3 regions of the Chelativorans sp. AA-79 genome follow, and region 3 is predicted to be linked to each of the others. Evidence: riboswitches for the same ligand, from Rfam matches in the RefSeq annotation. Region 3 holds a riboswitch; each other region holds the start of a gene.
The links. A riboswitch is a leader RNA that binds a small molecule or an ion and turns the genes downstream of it on or off. The one in region 3 is predicted to bind cobalamin.

Region 1 (6,445 bases), 1.1 Mb from region 3:
TAGGCGAGCGCGTGGCTGCGGCCCATGTTCCCGAGGCCGGCCACGACGACGCTCAACCGTTTCTCGCTCATTTGACGGCTCCTGCTGTGATCCCGCGGATGAGCTGGCGGGAGAAGATCAGATAGAGGATGAGAACTGGCAGGATCGCCAGCGAGAGGGCGGCGAGCACCGCATTCCAGTTGGTGACGAACTGGCCGATGAAGACCTGGGCGCCGAGCGTGATCGTCTTGGTGGCTTCGGAGGGAGCAAGGATCAGCGGGAACCAGAGGTCGTTCCAGATCGGGATCATGGTGAAGACGGCCACGGTCGCCATGGCCGGGCGCACCAGCGGCAGGACGAGGCGGAAGAAGATCGTGTATTCGGAAAGACCGTCGATGCGGCCGGCGTTCTTCAGGTCGTCCGAGACTTGGCGTACGAATTCCGACAGGATGAAGACGGCAAGCGGCAGGCCCTGCGCCGTATAGACGAGGATCAGCGCCGTCAGCGTGTTGACGAGCCCGCTCGCCACCATGAGCTGCAGGATCGCCACCGTGCCCAGCCGGATCGGGATCATGATGCCGAGCGCAAGATACAGGCCCATCAGCGAATTGCCGCGGAAACGGTACTCGGCGAGCGCAAAGGCGGCCATGGCACCGAACAGGAGCACGCAGAAAAGCGAGACCACCGTCACGATCAGGCTGTTCTGGAAGTAGAGGAAGAAATCGCCCTGCGCGAGCACGGTCTCGTAGCCGACCAGGCTGAAGGTCTCAGCGTCCGGAAGGGCAAGCGGAGAGCGGAAGATGCCCTGCCGCGTCTTGAACGAGTTAATGATGATGATGACGACCGGGAACAGCGCTATCGCCGTGTAGGCGATGAGAGCGGCATGGGCCGCAACGCTGCGCCAGGGAGAGGTGCGTGCGCGGCTCATGGTGTGAGACCTCGCGAACCGCGGTGCCCCTCACCCCCCTCTGTCCTGCCGGGCATCTCCCCTTCAAGGGGGGAGATCAGCCGGCCGTGAACATGGCACCTAACCGACGACATCAAAGATTGGCGAAAGCCTTGAAGGAAGCCAATTTCCCCCCTTGAGGGGGAGATGCCCGGCAGGGCAGAGGGGGTGCGGAGGGGCTCCTGCCTATCCGATATGTCGTCATAAAAGCCGTCATTCTCCGCCCCTCAAAACTGATGCCGACGCAGGCGCGTCTGGATGGCGAACAGATAGAGGCACACGCCTGCCAGGATGATGAAGAACATCATCGAGGCGATCGTTGCGCCCATGTTCGGATCGCCGAGCTGGAGCTGGAAGCCGAAGAAGGTGCGATAGAGGAAGGTGCCGAGGATATCGGTCGAGAAGTTCGGGCCGGCCATGGCGCCCTGGCTCGCATAGATCAGGTCGAAGGCGTTGAAGTTGCCGACGAAGGTCAAGACCGAGATGATGCCGATCGAAGGCAGGATCAGCGGCAGCTTGATCTTCCAAAACTGGGACATGCCGGTGATGCCGTCGCATTCGGCCGCTTCCAGGATCTCGTCGGGAATTGCGAGCAGCGCGGCATAGATGAGCATCATCGGGATGCCGACGAACTGCCAGACGGAGATAAGTCCGAGGGTGGTGAGCGCATATTCCTCCTTGCCGAGCCACGGTTCGAACAGGCTTTTCAGCCCCACGAAATCGAGGAGGCTTGGAGCGACTCCCCAGATGGGGCTCAGGATGAGCTTCCAGACGAAGCCGACGATGACAAAGGAGAGGATCGTCGGCACGAAGATCGCCGTGCGGTAGAAGCCGCGCAGCCTGAGCCGCGGATTGGACAGAAGGGCGGCGAGCAGGATGCCGATCGGGTTCTGCACGGCCATGTGGATGATGAAGAACCAGACATTGTTCCACAGGGCGTTCCAGAAGCTCGCCGACCAGCGCGGATCGCCGAGCAGCGTGCGGAAGTTTTCGAGCCCCACGAAGACCTGGCCTTCCTGCGCGGCGCGGAAGAGCGAGAATTGCAGCGTGCCAAAGAGCGGCAGGATCATCACGACCGTGTAGACAAGCACGGCCGGCGCCAGGAAAACGGCGATGTGCCAGCGTACCGGCTTTTTGGCTGCCGCCATTCGTCCCCCTCGCTGTTCTGGGATGGCGGGACCGCCGTGAGGCGGCCCCTAGGCCCGGCCTATTGCTGCTGCGGCTCGTACCAGCTCGCGAGGCCCTCCTGCAGGCGCTGCGCTGCCTCCTCCGGCGTCTCGGTGCCGTTGATCACGTTGGCGGAAGCAGTCCAGGTCTCGTTCTCCAGATTGGGCGTGCCGCGCGACAGGATCTGGTAGGTCGAGCGGATGGTCGGCTCGCACTTCTCGCGCCAGGAGACGAATTCCTGCGCCAGCGGGTCCTCCATCTCGACCGGCGTTTCAGACAGCGAGAAGAAGCCCGGCAGGGCGTTGGCGTAGATCGTCGCGAACTCGTCCGAGGCGACCCAGGAGAGGAAGGTCTTTGCCGCTTCGGCATTGGGGCTCGCGGCATTGAGGCCGATCGCGATGTCCGTGTGGTCGGAGATGTAGCAGGTGTCGCCCGCGTTCTTCACCGGCGGCGGGAAGGCGCCCATCTCGAAATCGGCCTGCTCGTTGAAGACCGAGATTTCCCAGGAACCGGCAGGATAGATGGCCGCGCGGCCGAGGGTGAAAAGGTTCTGGCTGTCGGGATAGGACTGCGCCTCGAAGCCGTCGCCCAGATAGTCCTTCCAGCGCGCCAGCGTCTCGAAGGGCTCGACCCACTGCGGATCGGTCAGCTTCTGCTCGCCCTTGATGAGCGCCAGCCGGCCTTTCTCGCCCTTCCAGTAATTCGGGCCGATATTCTGGTAGCCCATGGTGGCGGCCTCCCACAGGTCCTTCGTGCCCATGGCCATGGGAATATAGGTGCCGTCCTCCTTGATCTTGTCGAGGAGGGCGAAGAACTCGTCCTCGGTCTCAGCCACTTCGAGACCCAGTTCCTCGAAGGCTTCCTTGTTGTAGATGAAGCCGTGGATTACCGATGCCATGGGCACGCAGAACGTGGCCGAGCCGTCATCCGTCTGCCACGCCGATTTGGCGACGTCGGAGAAGTTTTCCATGCCCGGCAGGTCGGTGAGATCGGCAAGCTGGCCCTTGTTGTAGAGTTCCAGGGAGGCGTCGAAGGGGCGGCAGGTGATGAGGTCGCCGGCCGAGCCGGCATCCAGCTTGGCGTTCAGCGCGGCGTTGTATTCCGTCGGCGCGGAGGGCGAGAACACGACCTTGATGCCGGGATTGGCCTCCTCGAAGGCGGGGATGAGTTGCTCCTGCCAGATGGCGAGATCGTCGTTGCGCCAGCTTTCGATGGTCAGCGTCACGTCCTGGGCCGATGCCGTGCCCGCCGTGCCGGCGAGCACGCTGGATGCGGCCAGGATCGTTATCAATTGCCTGTTCTTCATGACATTCTCCCTCATGGCTGAGCGCCAACTTCCCTCATTGTTATCCCGGCGTCGATCGTGAGGCTGGAGGTCGGGCGACGGCCATCCACTGCCGCGCAGCGAGGGCTAAGGGCCTGTATCTGCTCGGAAACTGGCTGCCGTTCAGTCCGCCACCCTCGCTCTTCCATCTTCCGGTTGCGGCCATGTAAGAACATTCCGTCGCGCTTTTCCAGCACCAAAATTAAACGATTGAACGATACGCGGCCGTGGGGGAGATTTCCGGGCGGTGCCGGGCAGGCACAGCGCGGGCTTTTGTGGAACAGGCGAATCTTGATGAACCTCGTGGCTGTCGATGGCGGTGGAACAGGGTGCCGGGCGGCGGTGGCCGATCTGGCGGGCAGCGTGCTCGGCCGCGGAGAAAGCGGCCCCGCCAATGTGTTGACCGATCTCGAGGGCACGCGCCTCCATATCCTGGAGGCGGTGGAGCGGGCGTTCGATCAGGCCGGGCTGGAGCCGGCGCTTTCGGCCTGCAAGGCCGTGCTTGCGCTCGCGGGGGTCAATGTCGGCACGGCCGGCGAGGCGCTTCGGCAGCAATTGCCGTTTGAAGAAAGCATCGTCGAGTGGGATGCGACGGCGGCCGTGCGGGGCGCCCTCGGCGGGCATGACGGGGCGGTCGCCATCATCGGCACCGGATCGATCTTCGGCGCGAAGACCGGCAGCGCCATCAGCATCGTCGGTGGTTGGGGATTCCTGCTCGGTGACCAGGCGAGCGGCGCGAGGCTGGGCCGGGCGCTTCTGGAAGACACCTTGCTTGCGCATGACCGAATCATTCCCGGCTCGCCCCTGACGGAGGCGGTGCTTGCCCGTTTCGGCGGCGATCCAGGCGAGATCGTCGTTTTTGGCCAACGCGCCCGCCCGGGAGATATCGGCGCCTTCGCACCGGATATCTTCGCCCATGCCGCCGAAGGCGATGCGGTCGCCGGGCGAATCATCGCCAATGCCGTGGGCTGGATAGAAGCCTCGCTTGCGGCCGTGATGCCCGAGGGATGCGACCGGCTCTGCCTGATCGGCGGGCTGGGCCAGCCTTACGCGCCCTATCTGGGTGAGGGACTCCGGGCCTTGCTCCACCCGCCGCAGGGGAACGCCCTCGATGGTGCGATAGCGATGGCGGTGGAAAAATTCGGGCGGGGGTGAAATGCTCGAGAGGCGCGATTTCCTATCTTCTTCGGTCAACACAACACTGCGTCAAAAATATTGAGGCACACCACCTGTTGACATCGGCTTCGCCTCAGCTACTAAATCTTGCCATCACGGTGCTGTCGAGTCGTTCGGGTCGAGAGCTAAGAGGGAAGCCGGTGCGAGACCGGCGCTGCCCCCGCAACTGTAAGCAGCGAGTTGCTGTCGCGTAATGCCACTGGGGCCATGAGGGCTCCGGGAAGGCCTGACAGCGGCGATGACCTGCAAGCCAGGAGACCTGCCGTGATGAGCTTTTGAACGTCCACGGGCGGGGTGTCCCGGCGGTGCGCTTGGTTGCGGCAGTCCATACTGCCGCCGTCCGGCCTGCATCCCGAAAAATCCCGTCTTCCTATTCCACGGGGGTTTTTTTCGATGTCGGCGACTGCCACTCACCATTCGAACGGAACGGCCGAGATGCCGCTCCAGATGTCCGAAAGGGCCGAGCCCGGCTCAAGGCATTCCTATCGCGTCATCCGCCGCAACGGTTCGGTCACGCCGTTCGATCCGGGCAAGATCAGCCTGGCGCTGACCAGGGCCTTCCTCGCCGTGGAAGGCTCCACGGCGGCGGGCTCGCGCCGGGTGCACGAGGTGGTGGAGGAACTCGCCGATCAGGTGGTCGCGGCGCTCACCCGCCGCGGAGAGGCGGGCCGCACCTTCCATATCGAGGAGATCCAGGATCAGGTGGAGCTTGCGCTGATGCGCAGCGGCCACCACAAGATCGCCCGCGCCTATGTGCTCTATCGTGAGGCGCGGGCGCGCGAGCGGCAGGCGAGTCGCGCGGTTGAAACCGCGCAGCCCACCCTGAATGTCACGCTGGAAGACGGTGCCAAGGCGCCGCTCGACGAGGCGCGGCTCGCTGCAATCGTCGCGGAAGCCTGCGAGGGACTGGAGGCGGTCTCAGCCGAGGCGATCCTGTCCGAGGCGCGGCGCAATCTCTATGACGGCATCACGCTGGACGAGCTTTCGCTGGCGCCGATCCTCGCGGCGCGCACGCTGGTGGAGACGGAGCCGAACTACAGCCAGGTGAGCGCGCGGCTGCTTCTCGACAAGCTGCGCCGCGAGGCGCTGACCTTCGTGGAAGGCCGGCCCGCCCTGGCGACCCAAGCCGAGATGGCGAAGCGTTATCCCGACTATTTCGAGGGCTTCATCACGGCCGGTATCGAGGCGGAGATGATCGACCCCGAGCTCGGCCGCTTCGACCTGAAGAAGATCAGTGCCGCGCTCAAGCCGGAACGCGACCTGCAGTTCCAATATCTAGGGCTCCAGACGCTCTATGACCGCTACTTCCTGCACAAGGACGAGGTCCGCTTCGAGCTGCCGCAGGCCTTCTTCATGCGCGTGGCCATGGGATTGGCCGTGCGCGAGATCGACCGCGAGGCGAGGGCGATCGAGTTTTACGACCTCATCTCCTCCTTCGATTTCATGTGCTCGACGCCGACGCTCTTCAACGCCGGCACGCTGCGCCCGCAGCTTTCCTCCTGTTTCCTGACCACCGTTTCCGACGATCTCGATGGCATTTTCAAAGCCGTCAAGGACAATGCGCTCCTGGCAAAATACTCCGGCGGGCTCGGCAACGACTGGACGCCGGTGCGCGGGCTGGGAGCCCGCATCAAGGGTACCAATGGCAAGAGCCAGGGCATCGTCCCCTTCCTGAAGGTGGCGAACGACACGGCGATTGCCGTCAACCAGGGCGGCAAGCGAAAGGGCGCGGTGTGCGCTTATCTCGAAACCTGGCACGTGGACATCGAGGAGTTCCTCGACCTCCGCAAGAACACGGGCGACGACCGCCGCCGCACGCATGACATGAACACGGCCAACTGGGTGCCGGACCT
Region 2 (6,445 bases), 230 kb from region 3:
TGGCGGCTTCGGTCTCCTTCTTCAGGAAGGCTTCGTAATCGGTCTGGCTCAGTTCGCCCTTCGCATGGGCCGCGCGCGCTTTGCGCACCTCCATCGTCTGCGGGAAGGAGCCGATGGTTGTCGTCGGGAACGGCGGCAGGCCGAGCTTGCTCTCCTGCAGTTTGCGGCGCTCCAGGAATGCGCTCCGGCGCCGTGTCATGGCGTCACGGATACCGGCGGTGCGGGCTTCCACCTGGGGATCGTGCACCTTGGGCGATGCGGCGCGTGCCGCGGCGGCTTCGGCCGATGCCTTCAGCTCGGCATGCACCGCGTCCCTGCCTCCCGACAGTGCGCGGGAGAGCACGACAAGCTCGTCCATCTTCTGCACCGAGAAAGCGAGCCAGGATTTTACGTCCGCATCGAGTGCGGTTTCGAGCTCCAGGTCGATCGGCACGTGCAGCAGCGAGCACGACGGCGCCACCTCGATATGCTCCGACGGCCGATCCGCCACCGCCGGTCCGAGCCGGTCGAGGATCGAGGGCAGGTCGGCGCGCCAGACATTGCGCCCGTCGATCACGCCGAGCGACAGCACGAGATCCTCGCGCGCCAGGCTTGCGACCGGCTCGAGCTGTTGCGGTGCGCGCACGAGATCGACATGCAGCCCCGCGACCGGCAGCGAGAGCGCGGTCTCGAGATTGTCGCCCAGCGCGCCGAAATAGGTCGCGAGCATAACCTTCAAGTCCGGTGCGGCTGCGGCAAGCTTGTCATAGGCGAATTTGAACGCGTCGCGTTCGTTGGGAACGAGGTCGAGCACGAGGGCCGGCTCATCGATTTGCACCCAATCGACACCTGCCGCCGCCAGCTCGCGCAGGAGTTCCTGATAGACGGGCAACAGCTTCGGCAGAAGCGAGATCGGGTTGAACCCTTCGGCATGCGATTTCGCAACCTTGAGGAACGTGACGGGACCGAGGATCACGGGCCTTGTATGGACCCCGATCTCCTTCGCTTCGAGGAAATGGTCGATCGGCTTGGTCGACGACAGAGCGAAAACCTGATCGTCCGAAAGTTCCGGGACCATGTAGTGGTAGTTGGTGTCGAACCACTTCGTCATTTCCAGAGCGGTCACGCCGTGTTCGTGGCCGGGATGACCGCATCCCGAGGCGGCTCCATCCTGGCTGCCGCGTGCCATGGCGAAGTAGGTGTCCAAGGGCACCTCGCCGCCCGTCCAGCCATAGGCCGCCGGGACAGCCCCGACCATGACGGCCGTGTCGAGCACATGATCGTAGAGGGAAAAGTCGTTGGACGGGATTATCGTGACGCCGCGGTCTCGCTGCTCGGTCCAGTTGGCTCTGCGCAGGGCCTTTGCCGTTTGCAGCAGATGCTCGGCGGGCGACTTGCCGGACCAGTAGGATTCGAGTGCGAATTTCAGTTCACGGCGGCGGCCTATGCGCGGCACACCGATCGTTGCAACGGATACTGTGGATCGAGTCATGACTTTACCCCAGATGTTGGGGGCATGGGGCAGCGGACGCCTGCAAGAAAGGCCGTGGCAGCGGCCATTGCTGCGACACACCGGGACACCCCGCCCGTGGACGATATCTGCCATGGCAGGTCTCCTGGCTCGCGGGTTGTCGCCTCAATCCGTCTTCCCGGGGCAAATGCCTCAGTGACATGAATGGACATCGGCTCGCCGCATACAGTTGCGGGGGCAGCTCCGGCCTTGCATTTGCGCACCGGCTTCCCTCTTAGCTCCAGCCCGTCGCGGGTGACGGCCGGAGAACCATGACGACCCCACTCTCGGACGAAAAGGGACAAATGTCAATAAGACATAAAGAGATGTTTATATCTTTACGTCAGTATATGCGTCCCCCAGGTCGATCGCCGCCCGTGACGGCATCGGTGACAGCCGCTGCTACAAGGCCGATGCCACGGAAGCTTCGGACATCTTTCTCGGGCCGCAGGAGGCGCGCTCGACGATGCGGTTGGCAATATGCATGCGTACGGCGGTGTCGGGCGGAATGCGGCCGTTGATCCGGTCGTCGAGCAGGCGTACGGAGGCCGCCCCTATCTGATGACCGTAGACCTTGACGGTCGTCAGTTGCGGCGAAATCTGCGTGGCGGCGGAATAGTCGCCGAAACCCACCACGGATGCATCCTCCGGTATGCGGTAGCCCAGACGCAGAAGCTCCGAGACGACGGTCAGCGCCAGCCCATCATGGGCGCAGAAGAAGGCGGTCGGACGGAAGCCCGCCGCGTGGACGGCGAGCAGATGCTCGGTAAACCGCATCTCCGCGTGGAACTTCATCTCGCGGAACTCGACATCGCTATGCTTCTCCAGGACTTCCCGCACGCCGTAAAAGCGTTCGATGCGCCCGCGGTAGCCCGGCGCCCCGTGCACATAGGCGATCGAGCGATGGCCGAGCGCCAGCAAATAATTGGCGACGGCGGCCCCGCCCTCATGGTCCGTGCCGCCGACATGGTCGGCTTGTTCGAGCGGATCGAGCCAACCCTGCCGTACGATCGGCTTGCCCTGTGCGTAGGCGCGGGCGAGGCTCTCAGGGCTGTGCGGGCCCACGAGGACGGCGCCGCTGCAGGCGCGCACGGCTGCCTCGATCTCTTCAGGCTGGTGCGTCCAGCGCATGTTGAGGCGATAGCCGAGCCTTTCCGCCTCCGATTGGGCGCCGTTCTGGATCAGGAGATGCAGTTCGCTGTTGATGAGATCCGTGTCGTGGAAGATCACGCCGAGGGTGAGCTGCTCCGGCTCGGCGTCTGCGCGGCTATAGCCGAGCTGCGCTGCCGCCTCCCTCACGCGGCGGCGCGTTTCCTCCGAAACGCCGTCCTTGCCCGAGAGCGAGCGCGAAACCGCGAATTTGGAAAGCCCGGTGTGCTGGGCGATCGTTGCGAGAGTGACTTTTGCCATCGGCTATCCGTTTCAAGGCTCATATTGCGGCGCATAACGTAACCTAAAGCGTTTTGCGCTTTATTCACCGTAAAATAAGCGCCCACAACCGATTTTCACAGTCTTCCAGCACTTGAGCGCTTCTGCGGCGAATTCGGGCTGTTCTTTTGTGGAACATAACGCTTTACCTAACAAAGAAGTTTATGCAAGCCTTCGTTTTGGCTAACGGTTGATCAAAAACGACCTGGCCGAGGAGGAGGAAATCGAAATGGTGAGACTGAGCCGCAGGGCGTTCATCGCCGCCAGTTCCGCTTTGGCCGGAACCCTGGCATTGCCCAAATTCGTCAATGCCGCCGATATCAAGGAAGCGGATTTCCTGAAGGACAGGGTGGAGAGCGGCACGCTGCCGCCTGTCGCCGAGCGTCTGCCGGAAAACCCGCTGGTGATCACGCCTTTCGAGCGTGCGGGCGGACAGGGTGGCGACTGGAAGCACGCGCTGGTTGGCGGCGGCTCGCTCTCAATGCTCGTGCGCTATCAGGGCTATGAACCGCTCGTCCGCTTCGATCCGGAGTGGTCCGGACTTATCGAGAACACGGCCGAGTCCTGGGAAGTGAATGCGGAGGCGACGGAATACACGTTCCGCCTGCGCAAAGGTCACAAATGGTCGGACGGGCATCCCTTCACAACCGAGGATGTGCAGTTCTGGTACGACGCCTATTTCAACGACGAGGAAACCAATCTCGGCGGCAACACCTGGTGGTATGCCGGCGGCAAGCCGGCCCGTGTCGAGATCGTCGACGAGACCACCTTCAAGGTCGTCTTCCCATCGCCGAACGGCTTCTTCGTGCAGAATCTCGCCTGGGCCCAGCAGGATCAGCTCACCCGCATGCCCAAGCACTATCTGCAGCAGTTCCACATCCGCTACAATCCGGATGCCGACAAGCTCGCCAAGGAACGGGGGCTGGAAAGCTGGATCGCGCTGTTCCAGCGCGAGGTGGGCTTTGCGGACGACAACACGTTTTTCCAGAACCCGCAACGGCCGACGCTGAACGCGTGGGCTTTCGATCTGGAAGGCGGCATCGCGCCAGGGCAGAACACGGAGCAGGCGGTCGCGGTCCGCAATCCCTATTACTTCAAGGTCGATCCGGGAGGCATGCAGCTGCCCTATTTCGACCGCGTCGTCTACCAGATGGTGGCCGATCCGGAGGTCCTGCTGCTCAAGACGCTGCAGGGCGAGATCGACATGATGGACCAGTACATCGCCACGCCCGCCAACAAGCCTGTGCTGTTCGACGGGCAGGAGGCGGGCGGCTACGGCTTCTACACGCTCAAGGAGACCGCCGCCAATGTGATGGTCTTCCAGCTCAACCTGAACCACACCGATCCGGTCAAGAACAAGCTGTTCAACACGAAGGCGTTCCGCCAGGCGCTGTCGCTTGCCGTCGACCGGCAGGCCTTGATCGATGCCGTCTTCGTGGGGCAGGGCGAGCCCGCGCAGGCCTCGATCCGGCCTGACGATCCGCTCTATGTGGAGCGGCTGGCCAAGGACTTCACCCAATACGACCCGGACACCGCCAATGCGATGCTGGACGAGATCATCCCCGAGAAGGATGGCGAGGGATACCGGCTTGACGAGAGCGCACGGCGCTTGTCCATCATCTTCGAGATCGACCAGACGCGCACCACCTTCCTCGACATGTTCCAGCTCGCCGTGCCCATGTTCCAGGCGGTGGGCGTTGACGCGCAGGTGAGGAGCATGGACCGGTCGCTCTGGGAGACGCGCGTGCGCCGCGGTCGCGACTTCGATGCGACGGCGCATCAGTTCGGCGCCAATAGCGGTATCGCGGCGATGCTGGATCCGCGCTATTTCGTGCCGTTCTCGACCAACTCGCTCTACGCGCCGGGCTGGTCTCTCTATTATCTCGACCCGGAAAATCCGGACGCGATCGAACCGCCCGCGGAGGTGAAGGCGCAGCAGGATCTCTACAAGAAGCTGCTCGCCACGGCTGGCCCGGAACAGCAGAACGCATTGATGAAGCAGATTCTGGAAAATGCGGCGGACCTGTTCTTGACGTTCGGGGTCAGCCTTCCGCCGGACGGCTACGGCGTCGTGAAGAACGACATGATGAACGTGCTGAAGACCATGCCGAATTCATTCGGCTGGCCGACGCCCGCGCCCGCCAGGCCGGAGCAGTTCTTCAAGGCCTAAAGGGCTCTTGAACGCCTGAAAAACATAAAGCGCCGGCCCCGGCTGCGGGCCGGCGATGGGACCTCGTTTGTCGGAAAACAGAGAGAAAAGATGCTGCAAACCAACGCGCAATCCACGGACAATCTCAGGACCGCCGATTGGTACAGGTCGGCGACGCGCTGGACGCAGCTTACGCTGGCAGAGGACGATCCCATCCGTTTCGATCCCGAATTCTGGATCGATCTCTTCAAGCGATCCAAGTCGAACGCGACCTGCCTGAGCGCCGGCGGCTACATCGCCTACTATCCCTCCAAGGTGCCGCTCCACTATGTGAGCAAATATCTGGGCGACACCGATCCCTTCGGCCGACTGGTGGAGGGGGCGCGGCGCCTCGGCATGCATGTGATGGCGCGCGTGGACCCGCATGCGGTCCACCAGGATGCCGCCGATGCGCATCCCGAATGGATCGCCGTCGACAAGGATGGCAACAAGCGCCGGCACTGGGCCTATCCGAGCGTGTGGATCACCTGCGCCTACAGCGACTACAATTTCAAATTCATGCCGCGGGTGCTGGAGGAGATCACCCGCGACTACGATATCGACGCGATCTTCGCCAATCGCTGGCAGGGGCACGGGGTCTGCTATTGCGAGACCTGCCGGAGGAATTTCCGCGACGCCTCGGGCTACGACCTGCCTCTCACCGCCAATCCCGAGGACCCGGCCTGGATGGCCTGGGCCGCCTGGCGGCGCACGGTGCTGAGCCGGCTCGTGGTCGAGTGGGACGAGGTGATGAAGGCGGTCAAGCCGAACAGCAGCTTCATCCCCAATATGGGCAGCGTGTCGCTCACGGAATTCGACCTGAAGCTGATCGAGAAGCACTGCCCATTCCTCGTGGTGGACGACCAGGGCCGGCGCGGCACGGAGCCCATCTGGATGTCAGGCCGCAACGGCAAGCGCATGCGCGCCACCTTCCGCGAGCGGCCGGCGATCCTCATCACCTCGATCGGGCCGGAGGAGAAGCACCGCTGGAAAGATTCCGTTACCACCGGGCCGGAGATACAATCCTGGGTGCTCGATGGCGCGGTGCAGGGCATGCTGCCCTGGTTCACCAAGTTCAACGGCGTGGTACCCGACAGGCGCTGGGTGGAACCCATCGTGGAAAGCTTCGGCCTGCATGCCGTGCTGGAGCCGGTCTTCGCCGCGACGACGCCGACGGCGGAGATCGCCATCCTTGATCCGGCGACCACGCTGCGTCACCACGGGCAGGAGACACGCAAGGAGGCGGAGGCCGACGATCTCGGCTTCTACCAGGCGCTGGTGGAGGCGAAGCTTCCCTTCGAAATGCTGTCCGACCAGGCGATGACGCCGGAGCAGCTCGA
Region 3 (6,445 bases):
TTCCGCCGGTTCATCGCAAAACCTGAAGCGCGGCGAAGCCTCGCCCGTCCCCGCATCGACGCCCGGAGCCTTCGGCACGACGCCCAGCCACTGGCCGTAGCGCACCAGGAAATTCTCGCGATAACCGTTCCGTTCGAGCCAGCTCTCCAGGTCTTGCGCCGAAGAGCGCATGTCGAGCTGACTGATCGCCAGCTTCTTCAGGTTCGGCTCCAGATTGACGAGGTAGAAGACCGCCAGCGAAAGGCACAGCATCGCGAGTGCCATGCCGGCCAGGCGGCGGGTGATGAAACTCAGCATTCCCGCCCCGAAGATTGTTGTCCCATACCAGCAGTCCTTGCTTTCACCGCTGGCTTAGCGGGTTCGTTCAGGCATGGATCCTCGGGTCAAGCCCGAGGATGACGAGGAGGAGAGGCCTCCGCCAAGCACCGACGTCGGTGTCTTGCGGCCAGCAACCCCGCTTTCGTCATCCTCGGGCTTGACCCGAGGATCCATGCCTGAACATCGACGCGCCACTACAACTCAGTCTTGGCCAATTATCAGCTTTTCGCCTCACGCCTCGTCCAGCCACACCTTCCCGAACTCCACCTCGAAACCCGGATGGATCCTGTGGTTCTTCACCGCCTCGACCGAGTGGTTGTAGACCCTGCGCCAATAGGGCTGGATGATGATGCCGGAATCCTGGATATGCTGCTCGATCTCCTCCATCACCCCCCGGCGCTCGTCCGGATCGGGTATGGTCAGCGCCTTGTCGATCATCGCGTCGAGCTCCGGGTTGGAATAGCCGGACTCGTTCCACGACTCGCCAGAGCGATAGGCGAGCGCCACCGTCTGGATGCCGAGCGGACGCGAGGCCCAGTTGGTCATGGAGAAAGGATATTTCATCCAGTCGTTCCAGAAGGTTGAGCCGGGCAGGACCTCGCGCTTGACCTTGAACCCCGCCTCGCGGATCTGGGCGGCGATCGCATCGCCGGTGTTCTTGTGCCAGTCCTCGTCCACCGTGATCAGCACATGCTCGAAATCGCTCTGTCCGGCTTCCTCCATCAGCGCCTTCGCCTCGTCCATGTCCCGCCCGACCTTCGGCAGTTCGGCATATTCGGGATGGATCGGGCAGACGTGGTGGTTTTCGGCCACGTCGCCGGCATTTCCGTAGCCGAGCGCAAGCACCGTCGCATTGTCCACCGCAAGCTGCAGCGCCCGGCGCACGCGCTGGTCGTCATACGGCTTGTTGGTGACATTGGTGCGGGCGACGATGGTGGCGGCCGTCAAGGTCTCGCTCTTCACCAGCCCCAGCCCGTCCAGGATGTCGACGTAATCGGCGCTGGTCTCGTAATTCGTGTGGATCTCGCCCGCCTCGAAGGCCGAGACCATGGCGGAAGGATCGGTTCCATAGTCGATGAACTCCACCCCGTCGAGATAGGGCTCGCCACCCCACCACTGGCCGTTCTCGCGCCGCTTGACGACGACGCGGTTGCCCACCTCGTAGGACACGAGCTCGAACGGCCCCGTGCCGATCGGGTTCGCCACGAAATCGCGGCCCGTCTCGTCGAAGCTCCGGTGCACCACGAGCGCGGGATAATCGGTGAAGTTCGCGATGATCGAGATATCCGGCTGCTGCAGGACGAGCCTCACCGTATGGTCGTCCACCTTTTCGAGGGCGCCGTCCCGGACCTTCTTGGTCCCCGGCTCGATAAGCGAGGTCAGCCGCGTGGCCATGGAATTGCCTTCGGCCGTCTGGTCGCACCAGCGGGTGATGTTGTAGATCACGTCGTCGGCCGTGAAGGGATCGCCATTGTTCCAGGTCACCCCCGGCCGGACGTGAAGCACGTATTCCGTCGCCTCCTCGTTCACCTCCCAGCTTTCGAGCAGCCGCCCCTCGAAGGTGAAGTCGGCGGTGTATTTGACGAGCGGCTCCAGCGTCTGGCGCATGGCGTTGGCGATCTCGGACCAGTCGGCCGTGCGTGGATCCTTGGGTTCCTTGATCCACATGGCCATCTTGAGCACGCCGCCTTGCCTCGGCTCCTGCGCCAGCGCCCGGACGGGCAAGGTCAGGCCCGCCATCGCATAGGCGCCGGCAGCGGTCGCGCCGAAGGTGCTCGCGAGCGCCAGGAATTCGCGGCGGTCGATCCGGCCGGTCCGGGCCTTCTCGCCGAGTGCCTCGATACGCGCGGGGACGGCTCCACTGTTGCTCTTGAAGAATTTCATGGGCTCTCTCCCCTCGGGTTGCCGATCTACTGCCGTCTGGATGGCCTGATCCCTAACATTCCGCAACCACAGCCGCCTTGTCAAAGAGCCTTTCCTGACGGGACCCTGTCAGTTGCCCGGCACCTGGCGGCGTGCAGCAAGTTGAGCCGGGAGAATACCGTTTTGGCTACCCTGCGTCTTCGACAATATCGCGGCCGTTTCGAGGCGGCGCCAAGCGCCGATTGACGGCGTGCCGGCGCATTGATAATGCTCGCTTCGTGCCTGAGGTGCCCCGCGGAACGCGGGGTTAAAAGGGAATATGGAAGGGCGGTTTCCGCCTGAACCGTAGCTGCTCCCGCAACTGTGAGCGCCGAGGTCTTCTCATTTGCCACTGGGCCGTTGCGGCCTGGGAAGGCGAGGATACCGGTGAAGCGCAAGCCAGGAAACCTGCCTCGGGTCGTCACCTGCCGGATGCGGGACGCTTCCGGAGCTGTGGTTTTCGCAGTGGTGACGGACAGTCATCGCTGGCGGGGACCAGGCCAAGACGGCCGTTCCTCCAGCATACCGGGGTATGTGCGGAGGGGACGACATGACCGCATCATCGAAGACATTCCTGGCCGGCGTTTCGGCCCTTTCCATCATGCTTGCCTCAGGCGGCGCAGACGCGCAGGACCTCGATCTCGGCGAGATCGTGGTGACGCCGGATCGTGCGCCCACTGAACTTTCCAGGACCGGTTCCTCGGTCACCCGCATCGACAGCGAAGAGATAGCCGAGCAGTCGCAGCCGCTCGTCCTCGACTACCTGACGCTCGTGCCGGGCGTGGCGATCACCTCCCCCGGCGGGCCGGGCACCGAATCCAGCCTGGCGATCCGCGGCGCCCCCCGGCGCTATGTGAAGACGCTCTATAACGGGATCGACATCTCCGACCCCACCAACACCCAGGTCCAGACCTCCTACCAGTATCTGCTCTCCGGCGGCATCGATTCCATCGAGGTGCTGCGCGGCTCCCAGAGCACGCTCTACGGTTCGGATGCGATCGCGGGCGTCGTCAGCCTCTCCACCTTCGGCGAGATCGAGCCGGGCGTGACGCACCTGATCTCCGGCGAAGGCGGCTCCTTCGGCACCGCGCGGGGCACCTACGGCCTGCGCGCGGCGAACGCTGACTCGCGCCTCTCCTTCAACGCGACCGGCTTCCGCACCGACGGCATCTCCGCGGCGGAGGAGCATGCCGGCAATCCCGAACGCGATGGCTATGAGAACATCACGCTGGATATCGCCGCCGAGCATGCATTCTCCGACGTCTTCTCCGTCTTCGGCTCCGCGCTGCTGATCGACGCCGAGGCGGAGTTCGACGATTCCGGCTTCACGGATTTCTTCACCGGCGATTTCGTGCCGCCGACGGACAATCCGACGGCGACGAATGTGAGCAAGCAGCTTGCGGGCCGCGCCGGCTTCAACCTTAACCTCCTCGACGGCCGCTTCCGCAACACCGTCTCGGTCCAGGCCTTCGATCTGGAACGCACCATCGACGGCACCACCTTCGACGGCACCTATGAGGGCCGCCGCAAGAAGATCGACTACCAGGGCGCCTTCGACGTGACCGAATGGCTGACCCTGCAGGCGGGCGCGGATTACGAGAAGCAGGAGGCCACCTTCCCCGAGGGCGCGTTCAACCCGGAGATCGACGCGGATTTCCACATGACCGGCCTCTGGACGGAGGCGATCCTCACGCCGGTCGAGGATCTGACGCTCACCGCGGGGCTGCGACACGACCATCATTCCGAATTCGGCGGCCACACCACCTACCGCCTGACGGGATCCTATCTCTTCGCCCAGACCGGCACGCGCCTGCACGGCTCCTTCGGTACGGGCTTCCGCGCGCCCAGCCTCAACGAGCTCTTCGGCCCCTTCGGCGCCAATCCGAACCTCGATCCGGAGACGAGCACCGGCTTCGACATCGGCGTGGAACAGCGATTCCTCGGCGGCGCGCTCATCGCCGACGTGACCTATTTCGATCTCGAGATCGAAGACCTGATCGCCTATGAGAACGGGGCCTACACGCAGATCGAAGGCACCTCCACCTCGCGCGGCGTGGAGACCTCCCTCACATGGCGCCCGGACGACCGTTTCTCCTTCACCGGCTCCTACACCTACACGGATTCGAAGGACCAGAACGACGACCGGCTCGTGCGCATCCCCCGCCACGCCGTCGGCCTGACGGCGGCCTACAGGCCGACCGAAAAATGGATGATCTCGGCCATGGGCAAGGTCGCGCTCGACACTGTGGATTCGGACGAATTCGAGCTCGACGACTATTTCCTGCTCAACGCCAAGGTGGCCTACAAGCCGACGGAAGACACCGAGCTCTACCTGCGCGTGGAGAACCTGCTCGACCAGGATTACCAGACCGCCCGCGGCTACGGCACGCCGGACATCTCGGTCTTCGCGGGCTTCAAGGCGAAGTTCGGGCCGTGATGACGGCGGGCCGGAACATCGTCCTGCATCTTTCCGGCTTCGTTCTATGTGCCGGCGCGGTTCTCGCGCCGGCATTTTTGCTTTTTGCCCAGCCAACCGCAGCCGACGCACCATCGCGAGTCATGTCGCTCAACCTGTGCACGGACCAGCTTGCCATGGCGCTCGCCGCCCCCGGGCAGCTCGTCTCCGTCTCATTCCTCTCGCGCGACCCGTCGCTCTCCCCCATGCACCGCGAGGCCGGGTCCTATCCGGTCAACCATGGCCGGGCGGAGGAAGTGTTCCTCGAACGGCCCGACCTCGTCGTCACCGGCACCTATTCCCTGCAGAACACGACCGGGCTCCTGAAGCGGCTCGGCTTTCGCGTGGAGGAGTTCAGCTTCGTCCAGACGCTCGACACCATCCCCGGCGAGATCCGGCGGATGGGGGCGCTCCTCGGGCGCGATGAGCAGGCGGAAGCGATGGCGGAAAGGTTCGAGACCGAGCTTGGCGAAATCGAAGCCCGGCAGTGCGCCAAGCCTCCGACCGCGCTCGCCTTCGAGCAGGGCGGGGTGGCCGCGGGAAGCGGCACTCTGGCGGATTCGGTGCTCGCGGCGGCGGGCTTCCGCAACCTGGCCGCCGAAGCGGGCATCGTCGGGATGGCCCCCCTGCCGATCGAGCTGATCGTGGAAAAGGAGCCCGATGTCATCATCACCCGGGCGGGCGAGGAGGATGCGCCGTCGCTCGGCGCGCGCGTGCCATACCATCCGGCGCTGCGCGCGCTCGAGGAGACGCGCATCGGCCCCTTCGTGCCGCGCGGCGCATGGTCCTGCGGCGGCCCCTTCGTCATCGAGGCGGTAAAGGCGCTCGCCGCCTTGCGCGAGGAGATCGCGCCCTGCGAGGCGACGCAATGAAGCCGCTCGCCCTCAATCTCGCGCTGGGCGCGCTGATGCTCGCCCTCTTCATCGCCTCGCTCGCCGTGGGGCCGGCGGAGCTGGGCGTTTCGGAAAGCGTTCGCGGGCTTTTCGCGGGCGGGGGCGAGGCGGCGGCGATCATCATGCGCGAGATCCGCCTGCCCCGGGCGCTCCTGGGCCTCGGCATCGGCTTCACGCTCGGCGTCTCAGGCGCCGTGCTGCAGGGCTTCCTGCGCAACCCGCTGGCGGAGCCCGGCATCATCGGCGTTTCGGCCGTGGCGGCCTTCGGCGCCGTCCTGATTTTCTATTCGGGCCTCGCGGGCAGCACGCTCTATGCCCTGCCTGCCGGCGCGCTGATCGGGGCGCTGGTCGCCGTCCTCCTGCTTCTGGCGCTTGCCGCCCGCAGCGGCTCGACGCTCACGCTGATTCTCGCGGGCGTGGCACTCTCCAGCCTTTCCGGGGCGCTGACCTCGCTCGTGCTCAACCTCTCGCCCAACCCCTTCGCGAGCTACGAGATCATCTTCTGGCTGCTCGGCTCGCTCAAGGACCGGTCGATCGAGCATGTCTGGATCGCCCTCCCCCTGATGGCGGCGGGCTGGCTGCTGATCGCGCTCGCCGCCCGCGCCATCGACGCGCTGTCCCTGGGCGAGGAGGCGGCCGCGAGCCTCGGCACGCATATGCCCCGCACGCGGCTTCTCATCATCATGGGCGTCGCGCTCGGCGTGAGCGCTGCCACCGCCGTTGCCGGCACGATCGGCTTCGTGGGGCTGGTCGTGCCCCATCTCATCCGCCCTCTGACGAACCGCCTGCCGAGCCGCCTGCTTCTGCCGGCGGGCCTCGGCGGCGCCGCTCTGCTGCTCGCCGCCGATGTGGCGGTGCGCATCGTGCTGCCTGCGGG

Region 1: linked by a shared signal. The riboswitch ahead of PVE73_RS05400 (ribonucleoside-diphosphate reductase subunit alpha) and the one ahead of PVE73_RS10310 (TonB-dependent receptor) in region 3 are both predicted to bind cobalamin.
Region 2: linked by a shared signal. The riboswitch ahead of metE (5-methyltetrahydropteroyltriglutamate--homocysteine S-methyltransferase) and the one ahead of PVE73_RS10310 (TonB-dependent receptor) in region 3 are both predicted to bind cobalamin.

Annotation. Positions count from the first base shown of each region.
Region 1 is NZ_CP120361.1:1,035,500-1,041,944, forward strand. Features, by position in the region: gene PVE73_RS05375 (Gfo/Idh/MocA family oxidoreductase) at 1-71, opposite strand, end outside; gene PVE73_RS05380 (carbohydrate ABC transporter permease) at 68-907, opposite strand; gene PVE73_RS05385 (sugar ABC transporter permease) at 1,153-2,073, opposite strand; gene PVE73_RS05390 (ABC transporter substrate-binding protein) at 2,133-3,398, opposite strand; gene PVE73_RS05395 (BadF/BadG/BcrA/BcrD ATPase family protein) at 3,711-4,571, shown strand; cobalamin riboswitch at 4,672-4,874, shown strand; gene PVE73_RS05400 (ribonucleoside-diphosphate reductase subunit alpha) at 5,028-6,445, shown strand, end outside.
Region 2 is NZ_CP120361.1:1,899,971-1,906,415, forward strand. Features, by position in the region: gene metE (5-methyltetrahydropteroyltriglutamate--homocysteine S-methyltransferase) at 1-1,471, opposite strand, end outside; cobalamin riboswitch at 1,568-1,779, opposite strand; gene PVE73_RS09195 (LacI family DNA-binding transcriptional regulator) at 1,892-2,899, opposite strand; gene PVE73_RS09200 (ABC transporter substrate-binding protein) at 3,147-5,087, shown strand; gene PVE73_RS09205 (alpha-amylase family protein) at 5,178-6,445, shown strand, end outside.
Region 3 is NZ_CP120361.1:2,133,507-2,139,951, reverse strand. Features, by position in the region: gene PVE73_RS10320 (ABC transporter permease) at 1-297, opposite strand, end outside; gene PVE73_RS10315 (ABC transporter substrate-binding protein) at 550-2,202, opposite strand; cobalamin riboswitch at 2,450-2,651, shown strand; gene PVE73_RS10310 (TonB-dependent receptor) at 2,771-4,657, shown strand; gene PVE73_RS10305 (ABC transporter substrate-binding protein) at 4,657-5,547, shown strand; gene PVE73_RS10300 (iron ABC transporter permease) at 5,544-6,445, shown strand, end outside.